DNA from 3 places in the Streptomyces sp. NPDC052301 genome. Region 3 is predicted to be linked to each of the others. Evidence: riboswitches for the same ligand, from Rfam matches in the RefSeq annotation. Region 3 holds a riboswitch; each other region holds the start of a gene.
The links. A riboswitch is a leader RNA that binds a small molecule or an ion and turns the genes downstream of it on or off. The one in region 3 is predicted to bind S-adenosylmethionine.
Positions count from the first base shown of each region.

Region 1: another riboswitch for S-adenosylmethionine. It lies ahead of ACIHEJ_RS12470 (aminotransferase class V-fold PLP-dependent enzyme); the one in region 3 lies ahead of ACIHEJ_RS04500 (amino acid ABC transporter permease).
Region 2: another riboswitch for S-adenosylmethionine. It lies ahead of thrC (threonine synthase); the one in region 3 lies ahead of ACIHEJ_RS04500 (amino acid ABC transporter permease).

Region 1 covers NZ_JBIUBE010000004.1:321,148-328,732, reverse strand. The annotation lists gene ACIHEJ_RS12470 (aminotransferase class V-fold PLP-dependent enzyme) at 1-1,301, opposite strand, end outside; SAM riboswitch class IV at 1,483-1,599, opposite strand; gene ACIHEJ_RS12465 (hypothetical protein) at 1,676-1,855, opposite strand; gene ACIHEJ_RS12460 (PRC-barrel domain-containing protein) at 1,877-2,233, opposite strand; gene trpD (anthranilate phosphoribosyltransferase) at 2,385-3,449, opposite strand; gene ACIHEJ_RS12450 (cytochrome bc complex cytochrome b subunit) at 3,573-5,210, opposite strand; gene ACIHEJ_RS12445 (Rieske 2Fe-2S domain-containing protein) at 5,207-6,265, opposite strand; gene ACIHEJ_RS12440 (c-type cytochrome) at 6,262-7,074, opposite strand; gene ACIHEJ_RS12435 (heme-copper oxidase subunit III) at 7,137-7,585, opposite strand, start outside.
Region 2 covers NZ_JBIUBE010000006.1:441,997-449,581, forward strand. The annotation lists gene groL (chaperonin GroEL) at 1-722, opposite strand, end outside; gene ACIHEJ_RS19720 (cold-shock protein) at 1,034-1,237, opposite strand; gene ACIHEJ_RS19725 (MoaD/ThiS family protein) at 1,668-1,943, opposite strand; gene thrC (threonine synthase) at 1,940-3,223, opposite strand; SAM riboswitch class I at 3,241-3,405, opposite strand; gene ACIHEJ_RS19735 (glucosyl-3-phosphoglycerate synthase) at 3,566-4,510, shown strand; gene ACIHEJ_RS19740 (trehalose-6-phosphate synthase) at 4,595-6,076, shown strand; gene otsB (trehalose-phosphatase) at 6,064-6,897, opposite strand; gene ACIHEJ_RS19750 (DUF3263 domain-containing protein) at 7,137-7,361, opposite strand; gene ACIHEJ_RS19755 (extracellular solute-binding protein) at 7,397-7,585, opposite strand, start outside.
Region 3 covers NZ_JBIUBE010000002.1:185,378-192,962, reverse strand. The annotation lists gene ACIHEJ_RS04515 (LLM class flavin-dependent oxidoreductase) at 1-536, shown strand, start outside; gene ACIHEJ_RS04510 (putative leader peptide) at 985-1,095, shown strand; gene ACIHEJ_RS04505 (glutathione S-transferase C-terminal domain-containing protein) at 1,224-2,087, shown strand; SAM riboswitch class IV at 2,153-2,261, shown strand; gene ACIHEJ_RS04500 (amino acid ABC transporter permease) at 2,586-3,566, shown strand; gene ACIHEJ_RS04495 (amino acid ABC transporter ATP-binding protein) at 3,563-4,360, shown strand; gene ACIHEJ_RS04490 (transporter substrate-binding domain-containing protein) at 4,425-5,453, shown strand; gene ACIHEJ_RS04485 (GNAT family N-acetyltransferase) at 5,542-6,267, shown strand; gene ACIHEJ_RS04480 (putative leader peptide) at 6,270-6,413, shown strand; gene ACIHEJ_RS04475 (LLM class flavin-dependent oxidoreductase) at 6,491-7,585, shown strand, end outside.

The sequences.
Region 1 (7,585 bases), on a different contig from region 3:
GCGGTCACGAAGCGCTCGACGTGCTCGTCGGGGGTGCCCGCGCCGAAGCTGACCCGGATGGCGTTCAGGGACTTCTCGCCGGGGGCCGCCTCGGGGGCACCGCACTCGCCCTGGGTCTGCGGGTCGGTGCCGAGCAGGGTGCGGACCAGGGGGTGGGCGCAGAAGAGGCCGTCGCGGACACCGATGCCGTACTCGGCGGAGAGGGCGGCGGCGAAGTGGGAGCTGTTCCAGCCCTCGACGACGAAGGAGATGACGCCGACGCGCGGGGCGTCGTCGCCGAAGAGGGAGAGGATCCGGACCTGCGGGACCTCGGCCAGGCCCTCGCGGACCCTGGTGATCAGGTGCTGCTCACGGGCGACCAGTGTGTCCCAGCCGGCGTCGGTGAGGGCCTTGCAGGCCGAGGCGATGGAGTAGGCGCCGATCACGTTCGGGGAGCCGGCCTCGTGGCGGGCCGCACTCTCGTGCCACTCCACGTCCACTCCCCCGTCGGTGCGCCGGGTGACCTTGCGGCTGGCGCCGCCACCCGCGAGGTACGGCTCGGCCGCGCGCAGCCAGTCGGCGCGGCCGGCCAGCACCCCCGAGCCGAAGGGGGCGTACAGCTTGTGGCCGGAGAAGGCGACCCAGTCGACGTCCAGGTCACCGATGTCCACCGGGTGGTGGGGCGCCAGCTGGGCGGCGTCCAGGACGATCCGGGCGCCGTGGGCGTGGGCGGCGGCGGCCAGTTCGCGCACCGGCCACAGCTCACCGGTGACATTGGAGGCGCCGGTGACGCACACCAGGGCCGGGCGCTGGGCCCCTTCGATGGACACAGGGCGGTCGGCGAGGGCCCGCTCCAGGGTCTTCACGGCCTGCTGCGGGGTGCGCGGGGCGTCGAGGCAGGTCACGTGGGCGTCCTGCCAGGGCAGCAGGGACGCGTGGTGCTCGGTCTCGAAGACGAAGACCTGGCAGTCGGCGGGCAGGACGCGGGCCAGGAGGTTGAGGGAGTCGGTGGTGGACCGGGTGAAGATCACCTGGTCGTCGGCGCGGCAGCCGAGGAAGTCGGCGACCGTCCCGCGGGCGTTCTCGAACAGGTCGGTGGAGAGCTGGGAGAGGTAGCCGGCGCCGCGGTGCACGCTGCCGTAGTACGGCGCGTAGGCGGCGACGTCGTCCCAGACGCGCTGCAGGGCGGGGGCGCTGGCCGCGTAGTCGAGCGCGGCGTAGGTGACCTCGCCGCCGGTGACGAGCGGGACGGTGACGTCCCGGCCCAGGACGGCCAGCGGGGCACAGACGGACTGATCGGCGGCAGCGGTGAAGACGGACATGGGTGAACTCCCGTGGGCAAGGTGACACCACCGCGCGAGCGGACGTGGCTCGAGCGCGGTGAAGTGAAGGAAAAGGGGATGCGGAGGCGGGGCTCTGCGGCCCTATCGCATTCGCTTGCTCACGGAAGGCTCCCTCGAACGACCAGGACCCCTGGTCCCGCGCTCTCAGAAGCGCGCGAGGGGTCCGCGCTTGCCGTAGACCTCGCTGCCTACGACCTGGTCTTCACCCGGGGCACCCCGCCACGGACGGAGGGTTGCCGGACAGTCGGCCGGGGCCTCATGACTGTCACTCATGACCTGGGCAGGAACCTACGCGAACCGATCAGCGGCCCGCAACCCGTGTCCGGATCGCGGGACACCGCCCGGCGTCGCCGTCACCGGACGACGTGGTGCCGGCGTGACCGCCGCGACCAGCGCACACCGAACAGCACCAGATCGGCGACGAGGACCACCGCGCCGACGAACAACAGGAAGGACAGCCCGTGCGCCGCCACGCCGATGAGCCCCAGAATGATCGCCACGATGATCAGGAGCAGGAAGAGCACCATGGTCACCACATCCTCCGACCGGGCCGGTCAGCCGCGCGCCAGACGGCGCCCCTGGTCGGCGCCGGCCTGGTAGGGCCTGTCGTAGTGTTCGAAGATCTCGTGTTCCCGCTCGACCGGCAGGACGTCGTCCACGCCGATGGACGGCGCCTTCCGCACCTGCCCGCGCGGATGGGCCACCTGCACGTAGCCGGGCCCGAGGGTCGCCTCGTCGAGGGGGACGAAGACGAGCCGGTGCCGGGTCGGCATCCCGGTACGGACGGTCACCATGGCGGGTGTGTCGGTGGTGGTGTCCACGTAGACCGCCTCCAGGGCTCCGATCTTGCGGCCCCTGGGGTCGATCACGTCGTGGTTGCGCCACTCGCGGACATCGGCTGAGTGGATCATGCCTCGCTCCTCGCGGTCCGTCCTCCCGGACGCCGCGCGCCGAACCGGAGCGGCCGCGGGAGAGCCACCACGTCTTCACTCTACTCCCGCACCCCCTGCGGCCGACGGCCCCGAACGCGTCCGCGGCCTGAGCCGCGGACGCCGCCCGGTGTCACGCGTTGCTGACGGCCACCCAGCGCTCCAGCACCCGCTTCGCCGCGCCCGAGTCGATGGACTCCGCGGCCTTCGCCATGCCGGCGCGGAGCTGGTCGGCGAGCGGGGCGTCCGTCGGGTCCAGGGCGACCAGGGCCGCCGCGGAGTTGAGCAGGACGGCGTCGCGCACGGGGCCCTGCTCGCCGTCCAGCAGGCGGCGGGCGACCTCCGCGTTGTGGGCCGGCTCGCCACCGCGCAGCGCCTCCACCGGGACCAGGTCGAGCCCGGCGTCCCGGGGGTCGAAGGACTCCTCGGAGACCTTGCCGTCCCGGACCACCCAGACCCGGGAGGTGGACGTCGTCGTCAGCTCGTCCAGGCCGTCGTCGCCCCGGAAGACCAGCGAGGAGTTGCCCCGCTCGGCCAGCACCCCCGCGACGATCGGTGCCTCGCGCGCCACGGCCACACCGACCGCCTGCGCCCGCACCTTCGCCGGGTTGGTCAGCGGGCCGAGCAGGTTGAACACCGTCCGGATGCCCAGCTGGCCGCGTGCGGCGCCGACATGACGCAGCGCCGGATGGAACTTCACGGCGAAGCAGAAGGTGATGCCGGCCTCCTCCGCGACCTCCGCCACCCGGCGGGGCGTCAGGTCGAGGTTGACGCCCAGTCTCTGCAGGACGTCGGACGAGCCGGACGCCGAGGACGCGGCCCGGTTGCCGTGCTTGACGACCTTCGCGCCCGTGCCGGCGACGACGAGCGAGGACATGGTGGAGATGTTCACCGTCTTCGCCCCGTCGCCGCCCGTGCCGACGATGTCGACGGTGCGGCCGGGCACCTCGATCACGTTCGCGTGCTCGTACATCGTGCGGACCAGACCGGTGATCTCCTCCACCGTCTGGCCCTTGGCCCGCAGCGCCACCGCGAACCCGGCGATCTGCGCGTCGGTCGCCTCGCCGCGCATGATCCGGTCCATCGCCCATGCGGTGTCGTCGGCGGACAGGTCGTGCCCGTCCAGCAGGCCGTTCAGCAGGGCGGGCCAGGAGCGGCCCGCCGCGGTGTCGCCTCCAGCGGGGGTCACAGCGCTCATCAGCCGCTCCTGGGTGTCGTACCAAATCAGTGGTTGATCCCACCCTATCGATCCCCGGAGACGGCGAAGGGCCCCGTCCGCAACCCGGACGGGGCCCTTCAGCGTGGCGTGGCGACGCGGGGATCAGTGGTGGCCGTGGCCGCTCGTGATCTCCTTGTACTCATCGACGGTCGGCTTCGGGATCTGGTTGTCCTCGCCGTAGTAGGCGTTGGACAGCTTCGCCCGCAGCTTCTCCGAGGACGGGATCTTGCGCTCGACCCCGTTCTCGTCGACCGCCGGTCCGATCTGGGCCGGCTCGTACTGGTGGTGGGCCGTGAGGGTGTGCAGCTGCTCCTGGCTGAGCGGCTCGTGCACCTCGATGAACTCACCGTGCGGCAGCCGCTTGATGATGCCGGTCTCGCGACCGTGCAGCACCTTGTCGCGGTCACGCCGCTGCAGACCCAGGCAGATCCGCTTGGTGACGATGAACAGGACGACCGGGCCTACGAAGACGAAGATCCGGACGAACCAGGTGACCGCGTTGATCGACAGGTGGAAGTGCGTGGCCCACAGGTCGTTGCCGCCACCGATCAGCAGGGTCAGGTAGACCGTCATCCAGGCGACACCGAACGCGGTACGCGTCGGGGCGTTGCGCGGGCGGTCCAGGATGTGGTGCTCGCGCTTGTCGCCGGTGATCCACGACTCGATGAACGGGTAGACCGCGATCGCCACCAGGACCAGCGGGAAGATCATCAGCGGGATGAACACGCCCAGGACGAGCGTGTGGCCCCAGAAGTTGATCTCCCAGCCCGGCATGAAGCGGATCAGGCCCTCGGAGAAGCCCATGTACCAGTCGGGCTGGGCGCCGGTGGACACCTGGTCCGGACGGTAGGGGCCCATGGCCCAGATCGGGTTGATCTGGGCGACCGCCGCGATGGCCGCGATGACACCGAAGACCAGGAAGAAGAAGCCTCCGGCCTTGGCCATGTACACCGGCAGCAGCGGCATGCCGACGACGTTCTTCTCGGTCTTTCCGGGACCCGCGAACTGCGTGTGCTTGTGGTAGAAGACCAGGATCAGGTGGCCCACCATCAGCCCGAGCATGATGCCCGGCAGCAGCAGGATGTGGATCGAGTAGAACCGGGCGACGAAGTCGTGTCCGGGGAACTGACCGCCGAAGAGGAAGAACGACAGGTACGTGCCGACGATCGGCACGGACAGGATCGCGCCCTCCATGAAGCGGACACCGGTGCCGGAGAGCAGGTCGTCCGGGAGCGAGTAACCGGTGAAGCCGGTGAACATGCCGAGGACGAACAGCAGGAAGCCGAACAGCCAGTTGATCTCACGCGGCTTGCGGAACGCGCCGGTGAAGAACACGCGCATCATGTGCGCGAACATGCCCGCGAGGAAGATCAGCGCGGCCCAGTGGTGGATCTGCCGCATGAGCAGACCACCGCGCACGTCGAAGGAGATGTGCAGGGTCGAGCTGAACGCCTCGGACATCAGCTGTCCCTGCAGCGGGACGTACGAGCCGTGGTACTCCACCTCGTTCATCGACGGGTGGAAGAACAGCGTCAGATAGACACCCGTCAGGATGATGATGATGAAGCTGTACATGCACACTTCGCCCAACATGAACGACCAGTGGTCGGGGAAGATCTTGCGCATGTTCGACTTGGCCAGGGAGTAGATCCCGAGCCGGCCGTCGGCCCAGTCGGCGACGCGCTCGCCGGCCGGTGCCTTCCCGCGAGAGCGGGGCGTTTCGTTCGCTGCAGTACTCATCCGCGCTCCCAGAATGCAGGACCGACGGGCTCCTCGAAGTCGCCGAGCGCCTGGAGGTAACCCTCACTGTCCACGCCGATGCGCAGCTGCGGCAGGGCGTGGCCGGCGGGGCCGAAGATCACTCGGGCACCGTCGGAGAGGTCGAAGGTGGACTGGTGGCACGGGCACAGCACGTGGTGCGTCTGCTGCTCGTACAGCGAGATCGGGCAGCCGACGTGGGTGCAGATCTTGGAGAACGCGACGATGCCGTCGTGCGACCAGTCGAGCTCGCGCTTGTCCTTGATGTTGCCCGGCTGCAGCCGGACGATCATCAGGGCGGCCTTGGCGATCTCCGTCTGGAACTCCTCCTGCGTCTCCTCCAGGCCGTCCGGCTTGGCGAAGGTGAGGGAGCCGACGGCGACGTCCTCGGGACGCAGCGGCAGGTTCGTGTTCATGTTGACCAGGCGCTTGCCCTTCGCCCACAGCGTGTGGCGCAGGGACGTGCCGGGCAGCGGGCCGAGGTCGCGCAGCAGCATGACGCCGGAGAGCGGCACCAGGGCCAGCGCGCCGAACATCGTGTTGCGGACCAGCTTGCGACGGCCGATCACCGACTCGGCGGCACCCTGGCGGAAGTCCGCGTGGACCTTCGCACGGACCTCCGGGGAGGCCTCGATGGGGTGACGCTCGTCGGCGACCTCGACGTCGGACATGAGGGTGCGGGCCCAGTGGACCGCGCCCGCGCCGATGCAGAACAGCGCCACGCCCAGGGTCAGGCCCAGCGCGAAGTTCAGCGCGCTGATGTGCCCGATCGGGAACACGAAGATGTTCTTGTCGTGCGGGATCGCCACGTACGAGGCGATGAAGCCGACGGTGGCCAGCATCGACACCGTGAACAGCAGGGCCACCATCCGCTCGGACCGCTTGGCGGCCCGCTCGTCGATGTCCTGGATGCGGTGCTCGTGAGGCGGCAGACCGGGGTCGGCGAACGGGTTCTCCTCGTCCGCGATCCCTACCGCGCCGTGTGCGTGGTCCTGCTCTGCGGGCAGGTTCTCTTCTGGAATGTCTTGGCTACTCATGACTTCTTGGCCTTTGCGGTCCGAGCGGCGACCCAGACGGCGACGGCGATCAGCGCGCCGAGGCCGAAGATCCAGGCGAACAGACCCTCGCTGACCGGCCCGAGGCCGCCCAGCTCAAGACCGCCAGGATTCGTCGTCTCGCTGCTGTCGACCGAGTGCAGGTACGCGATGATGTCCTTCTTGTTCTTCGACGACAGCGTGGTGTCGGGGAAGGACGGCATGTTCTGCGGGCCCGTCTGCATGGCCTCGTAGATGTGCTTCGGGTCGACGCCCTCCAGCGTGGGCGCGAACTTGCCCTCGGTGAGGGCACCACCCTTGCCGGTGAAGTTGTGGCACTGCGCGCAGTTGGTGCGGAACAGCTCGCCACCCTTGGCGATGTCGGCGCCGTCCGGACCGTACTGCTGCTTGGTCGGCACGCTCGGGCCGGCGCCCAGCGAGGCGATGTACGCGGCGAGCTGGTCGATCTGCGTCTGGTTGTAGACGACCTTCTTGCGCGGGACCTGGGCGCCCTGCGAGGTGGCGGCCGGCATGCGGCCGGTGCCCACCTGGAAGTCGACTGCCGCGGCGCCCACGCCGACCAGGCTCGGCCCGTCGGAGGAGCCCTGGCCACCGGTGCCGTGGCAGCTGGCGCAGCCGACCTCGTAGAGCTTCTTGCCCTCCTTGATGGTCAGGGACTGGGCGGAATCATCGGCCTGCGCCTTGCCCGCGGGTGCGAACGCGGCGTACAGCCCCCCAGTGGCCGCCAGCGCGAGGAGTAGGACGACGACCGCCGCCAGCGGATGGCGTCGTCGTGCGGAGAGCTTTTTCACGGATTACCCCGGTGTCAGGATCTTCTGCGTCGGTGCTTCTGGATGTGCGGGAGCGGTCCCCGCTACTTGATCAGGTAGATCGTGGCGAAGAGGCCGATCCAGACCACATCGACGAAGTGCCAGTAGTAGGACACGACGATGGCGGCGGTCGCCTGCTCGTGGGTGAACCTCTTCGCCGCGTAGGTGCGGCCGAGGACCAGCAGGAAGGCGATGAGACCGCCCGTCACGTGCAGGCCGTGGAAGCCGGTGGTCAGGTAGAACACCGAGCCGTACGGGTCGGAGGAGAGCGAGATGCCGTCCTCCTTCACCAGCGAGGTGTACTCGTAGATCTGACCGCCGATGAAGATCGCACCCATGATGAAGGTGAGGATGAACCAGCCACGGAGCTTCTTCACGTCCCCGCGCTCGGCGGCGAACACGCCGAGCTGACAGGTGAGCGAGGAGAGCACCAGGATCGTGGTGTTCGTCGCGGAGAAGGGCACATTGAGCGCATCGGCCATGTGCTTCCAGT
Region 2 (7,585 bases), on a different contig from region 3:
GACTGCATGACCTTCTCGAGGAGCGGGAGCAGGTCCTTGACGGAGCCGATCTTGGAGTTGGCGATGAGGATGTACGGGTCCTCGAGCGACGCCTCCATGCGCTCCATGTCGGTCGCGAAGTAGGCGGAGATGTAGCCCTTGTCGAAGCGCATACCCTCGGTGAGCTCGAGCTCCAGGCCGAAGGTGTTGCTCTCCTCGACGGTGATGACGCCTTCCTTGCCGACCTTGTCCATGGCCTCGGCGATGAGCTCGCCGATCTGGGTGTCGGCGGCGGAGATGGACGCGGTGGAGGCGATCTGCTCCTTGGTCTCGACGTCCTTCGCCTGCTCCAGCAGGGCGGCGGAGACGGCCTCGACGGCCTTCTCGATACCGCGCTTCAGAGCCATCGGGTTGGCGCCGGCGGCGACGTTGCGCAGGCCTTCCTTGACCAGGGCCTGGGCGAGCACGGTCGCGGTGGTCGTACCGTCACCGGCGACGTCGTCCGTCTTCTTGGCGACTTCCTTGACCAGCTCGGCGCCGATCTTCTCGTACGGGTCCTCGAGCTCGATCTCCTTGGCGATGGAGACACCATCGTTGGTGATCGTGGGGGCGCCCCACTTCTTCTCGAGGACGACGTTGCGACCCTTGGGGCCGAGCGTCACCTTGACGGCGTCCGCGAGCTGGTTCATGCCGCGCTCGAGGCCGCGCCGCGCCTCCTCGTCGAACGCGATGATCTTGGCCATGTGAAGTGGTCCCTCCAGGACTGGGGGTGATTCCTTCGGACCGCGCCCGCGCCCGCGACGGACGGCTCGCCGGCCTGTGGTTCCTTGCCCCACGTGGCCTGCGGGCCTCACCGACCCGGTCCTTCTTTGTCACTCTCACCTTCAGAGTGCTAACGCAATGATTAGCACTCGGCATGGTCGAGTGCAAGCGCCTCCGCCCTCCCGGAGGGGCGCTCAGCCGCCCGCGAACACGCCCGGGCGCGGAGCGGCCCCGGGCACGGCGAAGGGCCCGCACCCTGTGCCGGTGCGGGCCCTTCGTCGACAAGAAACGTTCAGGCGCTGAGGCGAACCATGTCGGCCTGCGGGCCCTTCTGGCCCTGCGAGATCTCGAACTCCACCCGCTGGCCCTCTTCCAGGGTGCGGTAGCCGTCCATCTGAATGGCGCTGTAGTGGACGAAGACGTCCGCACCACCGTCGACCGCGATGAAGCCGTACCCCTTCTCCGCGTTGAACCACTTGACGGTGCCCTGAGCCATGCCTAACTCCCCTATTACTGGCCCTTGCACAGATCCACACTTCGCGGACCCGGGTCAGACCTCACCCCCCATCGACGGGGGCGTGCGCCGGAACGCGTCGACCGCGGCTGAATGTATCTGTCCAACTGCCGTCTGCAACAGGTCAATCGGACGAGAATTCTGGACGCGAGCGGTCCGGAATGTGGCGAAAATTCATGCACAGTCAGGGCAAGTCGGGCCCCATAAAAGCCACAAAAGCCGCATAGAACCCGCGCACTTTGGCTACTTCTTGTCGGGCCTGCGGCATGAATACAGGGCTCCCGACCGGTCCGACCGGGAGCGCGTTCCCCAACTCTACCGCGCTCAATCACACTGAATTGCCCCCTCCGCTTCTCTCACGGAGGGGGCAATTCAATGCACCATCGGTAACCGAAGTTACCCAAGGTAATGATCAGCCGCCGGCGACCGCCGGAATGATCGAGACGCCGGCACCGTCCGGAGTGGCGGTCTGCAGGCCCTGCTCGAAGCGGACGTCGTCGTCGTTGACGTACACGTTGACGAAACGGCGCAGCTTGCCCTGGTCGTCCAGCACCCGGGCCGCGATGCCCGTGTGGTTCTTCTCCAGGTCCTCGATGACCTCGGCGAGGGTCGTGCCCTGGGCGGCGACCTCGGCCTGACCACCGGTGTAGGTGCGCAGGATGGTGGGGATGCGGACGGTCACGCTCATGCGAGGCCAGCCTCTCGGAAGGAGTCCAGGGTCGGGCGGATGGTGGCGGTCAGGCCGGTGCCGGCCACCGCGTCGAGGGTCTTCAGGCCGTCGCCGGTGTTGAGGACGACCGTGGTCTTCGCCGGGTCCAGCACGCCGTCCTTGAGCAGCTTGCGGGTGACACCGACGGTCACCCCGCCCGCCGTCTCGGCGAAGATGCCCTCGGTGCGGGCCAGGAGCTTGATGGCGTCGACGACTTCCTCGTCCGTGACGTCCTCCACGGCACCGCCGGTGCGGCGCGCGATGTCCAGGACGTAGGGACCGTCGGCCGGGTTGCCGATGGCGAGGGACTTGGCGATGGTGTTCGGCTTCTGGGGGCGTACGACGTCGTGGCCGGCCTTGTAGGCGGTCGACACCGGCGAGCAGCCCTCGGCCTGGGCGCCGAAGATCTTGTACGGCTTGTCCTCGACCAGACCCAGCTCGATCAGCTCCTGCAGACCCTTGTCGATCTTCGTGAGCTGGGAGCCGGAGGCGATCGGGACGACGATCTGGTCGGGCAGCCGCCAGCCGAGCTGCTCGCAGATCTCGTACGCCAGGGTCTTGGAGCCCTCCGCGTAGTACGGCCGCAGGTTGACGTTGACGAAGCCCCAGCCCTCGCCGGCCGGGTCGCCGATCAGCTCGGAGCAGAAGCGGTTCACGTCGTCGTAGTTGCCCTCGATGCCGACGAGTTCACCGCCGTACACCGCGGCCATGACGACCTTGCCCTGCTCCAGGTCGTGCGGGATGAACACGCAGGAGCGGAAGCCGGCCCGGGCGGCGGCGGCGCCGACGGCACCGGCCAGGTTGCCCGTGGAGGAGCAGGAGAGCGTGGTGAAGCCGAAGGCGCGGGCGGCCTCGAGGGCCTGCGCGACGACGCGGTCCTTGAAGGAGTGCGTCGGGTTGCCGGAGTCGTCCTTCACGTACAGCCCGCCGGTGACACCCAGCTCGGCGGCGAGGTTGTCGGCCTTGACGAGCTTGGTCCAGCCCGGGTTGATGTTGGGCTTGTCGGCCACGTCGGCGGGGACGGGCAGCAGCGGCGCGTACCGCCAGATGTTCGCGGGGCCCGCCTCGATGCGCCGGCGCAGTTCCTCGGTGTCGTACGCGGAGAAGTCGTAGGCGATCTCCAGCGGGCCGAAACACTCCTCGCAGGCGAACACGGGGCCGAGGGGTACCCGGTGACCGCACTCACGACAGCTCAGGGCGGCGGCGGGACCGAGATCGACGGTGGAACCGGAGGTGCTTGCAACTGTCTGCACAGCCATGGAGGCGAGGCCCTTTCTCCTCATCTTCCTCACGACGCACTTCGCCGTGAGACGGATTTGGCACCTTCCCTAGCCGGGAGCCTCGCGGAGCGATCGCGCCTGATCGGGCCGATCTACGAGTACCGACTGGAGGGTTGCCGGGGCTTCATCGGGCCGTTTCCCTCTGCCCCTCTGGATGAGCTGTATGCGGTTGTGAACGCCTCTCGACCCCCGACATGCGATGGTCACCGGCGTTGTTCAAGACTGTAACCGAAGGCCAGGACAGTTGAGATAGTCGTCCGAACCGCGAGATGGATCACACGGTCACGCCCTGTGATCACGAACAGTGAGGAGCCGCAGACCGTGCTGGAAGAAGTCGAGCGCTGGCTGGCCACCCGCTCCTGGTCCGTGACCGACCGCCCTCTCCACCACCTGGTGTCCGCCAAGCAGCGCAGCGGCCAGACGATCAGCGTCGTGCTGCCGGCCCTCGACGAGGAGGAGACGGTCGGCGACATCGTCACGGTCATCCGCCACGAACTCGTGGAACGGACTCCGCTCGTCGACGAGATCGTCGTCGTCGACTCCGGCTCCACCGACCGCACCTCCGAGGTGGCCGCCGCCGCGGGCGCGCGGGTCGTTCACCGGGACGAGATCCTGCCGCGCGTTCCCGCCGTCCCCGGCAAGGGTGAAGTCCTGTGGCGCTCGCTGCTCGTGACCGGCGGGGACATCCTCTGCTTCATCGACGCCGACCTGAAGGAGTTCTCCGCCGACTTCGTCTCCGGGATCGTCGGCCCCCTGCTCACCGAACCGGACGTGCAGCTGGTCAAGGCGATGTACGACCGTCCGCTGGGCGGGGCGGCCGGGCAGGGGGGCCGGGTCACCGAGCTGATGGCCCGCCCGCTGCTGAACATGCACTGGCCGCAGCTGGCCGGTTTCGTGCAGCCGCTGGGCGGTGAGTACGCGGCCCGCCGCTCCCTGCTGGAGCAGCTGCCGTTCCCCGTCGGGTACGGGGTGGAGCTCGGCATGCTGGTGGACGCGCTGCACCTGGTGGGACTGGAGGCGCTGGCCCAGGTCGACGTCGGGGTCCGCAAGCACCGGCACCAGGACGGCCAGGCGCTGGGCCGGATGGCCGCCGCGATCTACCGCACGGCCCAGCTGCGGCTGGCCCGGGGCCATCTGGTCCGGCCGTCGCTGACCCAGTTCGAGCGGGGCGCGGACGGCTTCGAGCCGCGCACCTACTCGGTGGACACCGAGGAGCGGCCGCCGATGGTGGAGATCGCGGAGTACGCCGAGCGCAAGGTGGCGTGAACCGGCCGTCTCCGGTCGTATACGTCCGCGTGCCGGGCGTAGCCGTACGTTTGAGCGTTTCCGGGCCGGGCTAGGTTGAGGACCATGGCTTCCAGGCACGGTGCTGAGGTGCTGGTCGCGTCCAACCGCGGCCCGGTTACGTACACGGTGGACGAGAGCGGCTCGCTGCGCTCCAGGCGGGGTGGCGGCGGGCTGGTCTCGGGACTGTCGGCCATCGGCTCCGACGCGGACTCGGTGTGGGTGTGCGCGGCGCTCGGCGACGGCGACCGCGAGGCGGTGCGGCGCGCGGACGGCGGGCTGCTGCCGGCCGGGGACAGCGGCGGGCAGCGGGTGCGGATGCTGGACATCGACGCCGCCGTCCACGCGGACGCCTACAACGGCATCGCCAACTCGGTGCTGTGGTTCGTCCACCACATGCTCTACCAGACCCCGCTGGAGCCGGTGTTCGACGCGGAGTTCCGGCGCCAGTGGGCGTCGTACGAGGCCTACAACCGGGCGTTCGCCGAGGCGCTGTCCGAGGAGGCGGCCGAGGGCGCGGCGGTGCTGGTGCAGGACTACCACCTGTGCCTGGTGCCCGGAATGCTCCGGGAGCTCCGCCCCGACCTGCGCATCGGCCACTTCTCGCACACGCCGTGGGCGCCCGCGGAGTACTTCGGGCTGCTGCCGGAGGACATCCGCGAGCAGCTGCTGGCGGGCATGCTCGGCGCGGACCGGGTGGCGTTCCTGACCTGGCGGTGGGCGACGGCCTTCATGAAGTGCGCGGAGGGCCTGGACCCCGAGGACTACCGCGTGGCCTGGCCGTCGGGGGCGCCCCGGCACGTCGAGCACCTGCGCGGGAGCCGGCGTACGGAGGTCGGCGTGCACTCCCTCGGCGCCGACGGCGACTTCCTGCGGGCCCGGTCGCACGAGCCGGACGTCGAGGAGCGGATGGCGGCGCTGCGGGCGGAGATCGGCGAGGGGCGCAAGAGCATCGTCCGGGTCGACCGCACCGAGCTGTCGAAGAACATCGTGCGCGGCCTGCTGGCGTACCGGCAGTTGCTGGACGAGCATCCCGAGTGGCGCGAGCGGGTGGTGCACATCGCGTTCGCGTATCCGTCGCGGCAGGACCTCGCCGTCTACCGGGAGTACACGGCGGCGGTGCAGCGCGTGGCCGAGGAGATCAACTCGTCCTACGGCACGCCCGGGTGGACCCCGGTCGTGCTGCACGTCAAGGACGACTTCGCACGTTCCCTGGCCGCCTACCGGCTCGCCGACGTAGCCCTGGTCAATCCCATCCGGGACGGCATGAACCTGGTCGCCAAGGAGATCCCGGTCGTCTCCGACCAGGGCTGTGCGCTGGTGCTGTCCCGGGAGGCCGGGGCGTACGAGGAACTGGGCGCCGACGCGCTGGCGGTGAACCCGTACGACGTGCTGGAGACCGCGCGGGCCCTGCACGAGGCGCTGTCCCTGCGGCCGGAGGAGCGGGCGGAGCGGTCGAAGCGGCTGGGTGCCGCGGCCACCGCGCTGCCGCCCGCCCAGTGGTTCCTGGATCAGCTGCGGGCGCTCAGGGAGGTTCAGTCCAGCTGAGCCGCCAGGGTCCGCAGCAGTCGTACGACCCCTGCCGGGCCGTCGACCACCACGTCCGCGCGCTCGGCCAGTTCCGTGACCTCCGTGCTGCCGCTGCAGACCAGGAGGCCGGGGACGCCCTCGGAGCGGAGTTTGTCGACGGCGGCGAAGGCGGGGAGGTCGCCGAGGTCGTCGCCGGCGTAGAGGACCGACTCGGCGCCGGTGTCGCGGACGTACTCGCTGAGCGCGACGCCCTTGTCCATGCCCGGCGGGCGCAGCTCCAGGACCATACGGCCGGGTTCGACGATCAGGCCGTGGCGGCCGGCGAGGTCGGTGAGGGGCTGCCGCAGGGCCTCGAAGGCGGCCTGGGGGTCGTCGGCGCGGCGGGTGTGGACCGCGACCGCCCGGCCCTTCTCCTCGATCCAGGTGCCGTGCCAGGCGCCGACGCGGTCGAGCAGGCCGGGTAGCTCCGCGCGGACGGCCGCGACGCCGGGGTGCGGGGCCGGGGCGGTGACGGTGCCGGTGACCGCGTCCCAGTGCTCGGCGCCGTAGTGGCCGAGGACGGTCAGGTGCTCCAGGCCGGGGACGCCGGCGAAGCCGCCGTGCCGTACCGCGACGCCGGCCGGGCGGCCGGTGATCACCGCGACGGAGGCGACCTTGGGGGCGAGGGCGGCGAGAGCGGGTACGGCCTCGGGGTGGGCGCGGGCCTGTTCGGGGTCGGCGACGATGGGGGCCAGGGTGCCGTCGAAGTCCAGGCCGACGACCGCTGTGCTCGGCTTGGCGAGGAGGGCTGCCAGTCCGTCCCGGCCGGGCTGGGTCCGCGGGGTGGGCAGAGGATCCATACAGCGACACTATCCAGCGCGGACCGGCCTCACTCCTGGGTCGGCCGCCCGGACCCGCCACGGATCCCGCCGTGGGCTCCGCCCTCGAACCCCGCCTCGGCCGCCCGCGGCCGGCCGGAACGGCAGCCCGGCCAGCGCCGTGGCACGTCCCCTCCCACCGGCTCAGCGGTTCCCCTCGCGTGACCCTCGACCGGCCGGCTCCACCGCCACAGCCGGCAGGGCTTCCGACCCGGTCGGCCTCAGCGCTCCGCTCTGCGGGTCTCTCTGACCCGGCGGAGTCTGTTCACCGTCACCGGATCGTGCGCCAGCGCGCTCTCGTCGTCCAGCAGCGCGTTCAGCAGCTGGTAGTAGCGCACCGGGGCCAGGCCCAGCTCCTCGCGGATGGCGCGCTCCTTCGCGCCGGGGCCGGTGAAGCCCCGGCGCTCCAGCGCGAGGATGGCCTGTTCGCGGCTGCCCAGTTCCATGTGCGCCACCGTAACGCGGCGCACCGACAACGGGGTCAGTTCGCGTTGCTGCTGTCGGCCGCCGTGGCCGACGCCTGGAGGCGGGCCAGGACGCCGGCGGGGCTGCCGCTCGGGGTGACGGCCTGGCCGATGTTCTGCTTCACGGCCGCGCTGACCGAGGCCCAGGAGGTCTTGCCGACGGGATACAGCTCGGACGTGGGCAGCTGGTCCAGAAAGGGGCGCAG
Region 3 (7,585 bases):
GTGTCATCGTCCTGCCGGGCATCGTCCCGTACATCGGCTCGACCGAGGAGGAGGCCCGGGCGCTTGCGCGGCAGTTCGACGAGTTGCGCGTGCCGGAGTACGGGCTGCGTCAGCTGGCCGCGGTGTTCGAGACCGAGGCGTCGGTCTTCGAACTCGATCAACCGCTGCCGGAATTCATCCTGGCGAGGCCGAAGCTGGAGGGCTCGCAGAGCCGTTCCGACCTGATCATCGATCTCGCGGTGCGCGAGAAGCTCACGGTCCGGCAGATCATTTCCCGGCTCGGGGGCGGACGCGGCCACTTCGAGTTCGTCGGCACACCCGAGCAGGTGGCGGACACGATCATCGCCTGGTTCGAGGGCGGTGCGGCAGACGGGTTCAACATCATGGCCCCCGCGCTGCCGTGGGGCCTGGCGGCCTTCGTCGAGCACGTGCTGCCGATCCTGCGCGGCAAGGGGTTGTTCCGTGAGGAGTACGAAGGCACCACCCTGCGTGAGCACTACAGGCTCCCGGTGCCCGCGAACCAGTTCCATGGCTGACCCGCTTTCCGGGCCTGATCCTCCCACGGCTGGATCGCTTCCCCCGGGTGACCCGCTCGCGACTCCCGCCGCTTCCACTTTCCGGAGCGGCGGGAGTCCGCCCCCGCTGCGGGTCGAGGGCCTGCGCAAGACGTACGAGGACGGCTTCACCGCGGTGGCCGGCCTCGACCTGGAGATACCGGATGGTGCGTTCTTCGGGCTGGGGCGAGAGCCTGCGGGCCCTTTCGTCTGGGCCTTCTGCGGTGAGCACGCAGCTCGTCGGCACGTCATCCACGCCGACTCGACACCGTCGCCGCGTCCCGACGGTTGCAGTGGGAAACGTGTGGTGACCGTGTCGAGGAGGGCCGCCGTCCATCGGGGCGTCCGCGATGCGGGACGGCCCTCTTGACGCCGATGTCGGTCGGATCGACACTCACTGAGGGAATCCTAGTGAGTAGGTAGGGAAATTATGAGGCGCTTGGAGTCGGTCACCGTCCGAGTGAGCCGTTCGCCTCTTCTGACCTCCCGCCGTCACATCGATCTGCTGCGTGTCTGCAGCGCTATCAACCCCCAGGGCTGAGCCGCGCCCATCCCGCACCGGAGACGCCCTCGGGCGTCGTGCCGTCCGGTGCGTACGGGAGAGCTCCGCTCCCGCACCCGACGTCGCTTCCGCCGCGCGTACGTCCGCGCCCGCTCCCGGGGAGAGTCATGACTGTCACACCGCTGGCCGCCCACGCCGCCGACCGACCCGCGCCCGCCTTCCGGGGCCGGATCGGCCGGGACGCGCGCAGCGGCCACTACGCCGTTCCGGGCCGCTACCGCCTCCATCTGTCGACCGCCTGTCCCGGCGGCCTGCGCCTCGCCGTCACCCACAGCCTGCTCGGCCTCGACACCGTCTGTCCGGCCACCTTCCTGCCCGCGGTCCCCGACTGCCCCGAGGGCGGCCACTCCGTCCTGCGTCCGTTGTACGAGGCCAGCGCCCACCGGTACCCCGGTCCGGCCGTCGCGCCGGTGCTCAGCGACGACTGGTCCGGGCGGATCGTCAGCACCCACGCCCCGGACATCATGCGCGACCTCGACCGCCGGTTTGGCGGCGACCGCCCCTCGCTCTACCCGTGCGGCGCCGAGTCGGAGATCGAGGCCGTCGAGCGGATGTGCGCTCAGGGCATCGAACAGGCCGCGCAGCACGCCGGATCGGCCGGTGGCGCGCCGGTGGAACGTGACACGGCACTTGGCATGCTGCTCGAAACGCTTGGGGCCCTGGAACGCTGGCTCGAAGGACGCACGTATCTGATCCGCGACGAAATCACCGCCGCCGACGTCGAGTTGTGGGTCGCCCTGGTCCAGCTCGACACCGTCCACCGCAACCACCTCGACGCCTCCGCCGTCCAACGCATCGCCGACCACCCGACCCTGTGGGCCTACGCCCGCCGGCTCGCCGCCCACCCTGCCTTCGGCGGCCACCTCGACCTCGACGGCATCGAACGCCGTCACCACGCCCGCTGCCAGGGCCTGGAGGCCGCCGGAGCGGCCGTCCAGATCCTGGACTGGGCAGCACACGCGGCCCGTTAGCCGTTCCACCTGGTGGACCGGCGTTGACATTCGTTCGGGCAATTGTCTTAACTACGGCCCAGAACGGTCATGAGTGTCAGCGACAAGCCCTGGCTTGCTGACCGGCAACCCTCGCTCCGCGGTGGGGTGCCCCAGGTGACGACCGGACCGAAGACGTTTCGGTAAGCGCGAGGCCCACACGGGCCGGAACAGTGATGGTGACGCCATGTACGCAGCTCTCAGGACGGCCACGCGCCGCTCCCAGGGCTGCGTACAGCCGTACCCGAACCCTCTCGTCGCCGATCGCGCCGTCGATCTGCTCCGCGTGAACAGCGCACTGTGTACCGCACCGGGCTGTGCCCGCTGTCGGGGCTGACACCTCCCCGCAGCCCCCGCAATCCCTGACGAACACCGCCCCTGCGGTGTGCCGTTGTCCTCCCCGCCCCTGTTACCTCGCCGTCGTGTGCGCCCCCGCATGCCGCCACGCTTCCGGGGTGTCCGACCCAGCCGGAGCCCACCATGAGTGAACCCCCTGGCGCCACCGTCACCCTCCCCGAGGCGCCGACCGCCGACCAACCATCGAAAGCCCTCACTGCCCAGCGAGTTCTGCCGCTGCGGCGCCCCGGACGCTGGATCGCCACCGCGGTGGTGCTCGTCCTGGTCGCCCAGTTCGTGCACGGACTGGTCTCCAACCCCTTCTACCAGTGGGACCGCTGGGGCTACTGGTTCCTGCGCCCCACCATCCTCGACGGCCTGCTCATCACCCTCGAAGTCACCGCCTACAGCGCGGTGCTCGGCCTGATCGGCGGCATCGTGCTCGCCCTGGCCCGGCTGTCGAAGAGCCCCGTGCTGCGCGCGGTCAGCTGGACCTACGTCTGGGCGCTGCGCTCCATCCCGCTCATCGTGGTACTGATCTTCCTCTACAACTTCAGTGCCCTGTACAAGACGTTGAGCGTCGGCATTCCCTTCGGCCCGGCCTTCTTCTCCTTCGACGAGTCGAAGCTCGCCACCGACATGGTCGTCGCCGTGATCGGCCTCAGCCTCAACGAGGCCGCCTACGCGGCCGAGGTCGTTCGCGGCGGAATCCTGTCCGTCGACCAGGGTCAGCACGAGGCGTCGGCGGCGCTGGGCCTGCCGAAGGGCTACCAGTTCCGGAAGATCGTCTTTCCGCAGGCGCTGCGCTCGATCATCCCGAACTACGTCAACCAGCTCATCGGCCTGATCAAGGGCACCTCGCTGGTCTTCTACGTCTCCCTGCTGGACCTGTTCGGCTCCGCGCAGACCATGGGTTCCACCTACCCCGGCGACATCGTGCCGCTGCTGCTGGTCGTCACCGTCTGGTACCTGATCCTGACCAGCGTCGTCTCCGTCGTCCAGTTCTATGTCGAGCGGTACTACGCCCGCGGTGCCACCCGCGGCCTGCCGCCGACGCCGCTGCAGAAGCTCCGCATCGGGCTCACCGGCCTGCGGGAGCGCATCCGCCGGGAGGCCGCCGTATGACCGCCGACACCATCGAGGCCCTGGCGGACGTCGAGGCCGCCACCGTCGAGGTGCACAACGTGCACAAGTGGTACGGCACCCATCGGGTGCTGGACGGCGTGGACCTGACCGTCCGCCCCGGCGAGGTCACCGTGATCCTCGGCCCCTCCGGCTCCGGAAAGTCCACCCTGTTGCGGGTCATCAACCACCTGGAGAAGCCCGAGACCGGCTACGTCAGCATCAATGGCGAGCTGATCGGCGTGAAGCGGCAGGGCGAGCGGCTCAAGGAGCTGAGCGAGCGGGCCATCCTCACCCAGCGCGGGCGGATCGGGTTCGTCTTCCAGAACTTCAACCTCTTCCCGCACCTGACCGTCCTGGACAACGTGGCCGCCGCCCCGGTCGCCACTGGCAGGCTCGGCAAGTCCGAGGCCCAGGAGCTGGCCCGCGAACTGCTCGGCCGGGTCGGCCTCGGCGACAAGACCGGCGCCTACCCGCGCCAGCTCTCCGGCGGCCAGCAGCAGCGCGTGGCCATCGCCCGCGCCCTCGTCCTGCGCCCCGGCGTCATCCTCTTCGACGAGCCCACCTCCGCCCTCGACCCCGAACTCGTCGGCGAAGTCCTCGCCGTCATCAAGGACCTGGCGACCAGCGGCACCACGCTTCTCATCGTCACCCACGAGATCGGCTTCGCCCGCGAGATCGCCGACCGGGTCGTCTTCATCGACGGCGGCAAGATCATCGAGCAGGGCCCGCCCTCCGAGGTCCTCGACAAGCCGCGCCACGTGCGGACCAGGGACTTCCTCAGCAAGGTCCTCTGACCCGCCGCACCTTTCAGACCTCCCCCCACGCCACCCTCATCACCTCCAGCGACAAGGAACGGCCATGTCCACCCAGTTCACCCGACGCAGCCTGATACGCGGCATCACCGCGGCGACCGCCGTCGCCTCCCTGGCCACCGGGCTCGCCGCCTGCGGTGGCGACAGCGACGCGGCCACCTCCACCGACAGCGCCGCCAAGTCCGGCGAGGTCGTCATCGGCCAGGTCTCCAACGGCGCCGCCCAGCAGACCTCCATCAACGTCTCCGAAGTCAAGTCCATCAGCGCCGAACTGCCCGCCGCCGTCAAGAAGAGCGGCAAGCTGGAGGTCGGCATCGGCGCCCTGCCGGCCGGCTTCCCGCCGCTGGCCTACGTGGGCGGCGACCAGAAGACACTCACCGGCGCGGAGCCCGACTTCGGCCGCCTGGTCGCCGCGGTCCTCGGCCTCCAGCCCGAGGTGAAGAACTCCACCTGGGAGAACCTCTTCGTCGGCATCGACAGCGGGAAGGTCGACGTGGCCTTCTCCAACGTCACCGACACAGAGGAGCGAAAGAAGAAGTACGAGTTCGCCTCCTACCGGCAGGACAACCTCGCCTTCGTGGTGCCGAAGAAGAGCACCTGGAACTTCGACGACAACTACGAGAACCTCGCCGGCAAGACCGTCTCCGTCAGCTCAGGCACCAACCAGGAAAAGATCCTCCTGGAGTGGAAGGCGAAGCTGACCAAGGAGGGCAAGAAGCTCACCGTCAAGTACTTCCAGGACAGCAACAGCGTCTACCTCGCCCTGTCCAGCGGCAAGATCGACGCGTACCTGGGCCCCAACCCCGGCATCGCCTACCACAACCGCCAGGTCGCGAACACGCCCAACGCCACCCGCACCGCAGGCACGTACTCCGGTGCCGGCGCGAGCCTGCAGGGTCTGATCGCGGCCACCGCGAAGAAGGACAGCGGCCTGGCCAAGCCGCTCGCCGACGCCATCAACTACCTGATCAAGAACGGTCAGTACGCCGAGTGGCTCAAGGCCTACAACCTCTCCAACGAGGCCGTCGCCAAGTCCGAGGTCAACCCGCCCGGACTGCCCCTCGACAACTCCTGACCATCGCGTGACCGGACTCCACCGCCGCCTCGCGGTGGAGTCCCCGCGCGCCGGACACCCCGAGCCGCACCCCGGAGACTGCCACACCATGTCCGTGACCAGCATCGACGCCAGCTCCTCGCACATCCTGGACAACCCCGCCTGGGCCGCGCTCACCGGCCCCCACGTCCACTTCGCCCAACGGATCGGCCACGCCGCCCGCTATCAGCAGGACGTGGCACCCTTCTACGCCCTCTCCGACGAGGACGACCCGCGCGCCTGGGCCGACCTCGCCGCACTCGTCGGCCCTGGCGGCACCGCCGCGGTGCGGGGCGTGACCGAGGCGGCGGTGGGCTGGGAGGTCGTGCGCACCGGACACGGCGTCCAGCTCGTGGACACCGCCCTGCGCGCCGAGCCCGACCCCGAGGCCGTACGGCTCGGCCCCGGCGACGTGCCCGAGATCCTCGACCTGGTCGCCCGCACCGAGCCCGGCCCCTATCTGCCCCGCACCGTCGAACTGGGCACCTACCTCGGCATCCGCCACCAGGGCCGGCTGATCGCCCTGGCCGGGGAGCGGCTGCACCCGCCGGGCTGGACGGAGATCAGCGCTGTGTGCACCGACCCCGCCCACCGCGGCCGGGGCCTGGCCACCCGTCTGGTCCGCGCGGTCGCCGCCGGCATCAGGGAACGCGGCGAACGCCCCTTCCTGCACGCCGCGGCCACCAACGCGAACGCGATCCGGCTGTACGAGTCGATCGGGTTCACCCTGCGCCGCCGTACCGTCTTCTCGCTCGTCCGGCACACCGGGGCCGCCGCGCTGGAAGAAACGGCATAGCCGTGCCGTTGTCCTTGTCGAAGGTGAGTGCATGGTCCGCTCGGACGGAGGTGCGACACGTGACACGTGTACTGCGTGCCGTCCGCCTTCACTCCCGGCCCCACATCGACCTCCAGCGCGTGGCCGGCTCCCTCTGTAGCTCCTGACCCCGTTTCCCCAGCCGCCGTGCGCCCCGACTCCCGCGGGCCGGCGATCTCGTACGGACCTCCAGGAAGGCACCCTCGTGTCCACAACTCCCGCTTCCCCCCTGCACCTTGCCGTCGCCCTCGACGGCACCGGCTGGCATCCCGCCTCCTGGCGCGAGCAAGCCGCCCGCCCCCGGGACCTGTTCACCGCCGGCTACTGGGCCGACCTGGTCGCCGAGGCCGAACGCGGCCTGCTCGACTTCGTCACCCTTGAGGACGGACTCGGCCTGCAGTCCTCGCACTACGGTGAGCCGGACGGCCGTACCGATCAGGTCCGCGGACGCCTGGACGCCGTACTGATCGCGTCCCGTATCGCACCCTTGACCCGGCACATCGGACTGGTGCCGACCGTGATCGCCACCCACACGGAGCCGTTCCACATCTCCAAGGCGATCGCCACTCTCGACTACGTCAGCAGCGGCCGGGCCGGCCTGCGCGTGCAGATCTCGCCCCGGCCGCACGAGGCCGCTCACTTCGGTCGCCGCACCTTTCCACCGTTCAGTCTGGAGGGCATCCAGAGTCCGGCCGGGCAGGAACTGCTCACCGACCACTTCGATGAGGCCGCCGACTACGTCGAGGTCGTGCGCCGGCTCTGGGACAGCTGGGAGGACGACGCGGAGATCCGGGACGTGGCCACCGGCCGCTTCATCGACCGCGACAAGCTGCACTACATCGACTTCGAGGGCAGGCACTTCAGTGTGAAGGGCCCCTCCATCACCCCGCGCCCGCCCCAGGGCCAGCCGCTCGTCACCGCCCTCGCCCACCAGACGATCCCGTACCGGCTGGTGGCCCGCCAGGCCGACGTCGGCTACGTCACCCTGCACGACGCCGGCCAGGCCCGCGCGATCGTCGCCGAGATCCGCGCCGAGCAGGAGGCGGCCGGACGCGCCGGTGAACTCGTGCACGTCTTCGGTGACCTGGTGGTCTTCCTCGACGACGAGCCGGCCGCGGCGGAGGACCGCCGTGCACGTCTCGACGCCCTCGCGGGGGAGCCGTACACCAGCGACGCCCGCATCTTTGCCGGTACGCCCGCTCAACTCGCTGACTTGCTGCAGGAGTTGGCGGTGGAGGGGCTGAGCGGCTTCCGGTTGCGGCCCGCCGTCGCCGGGCACGACCTGCCCGCCGTCACCCGG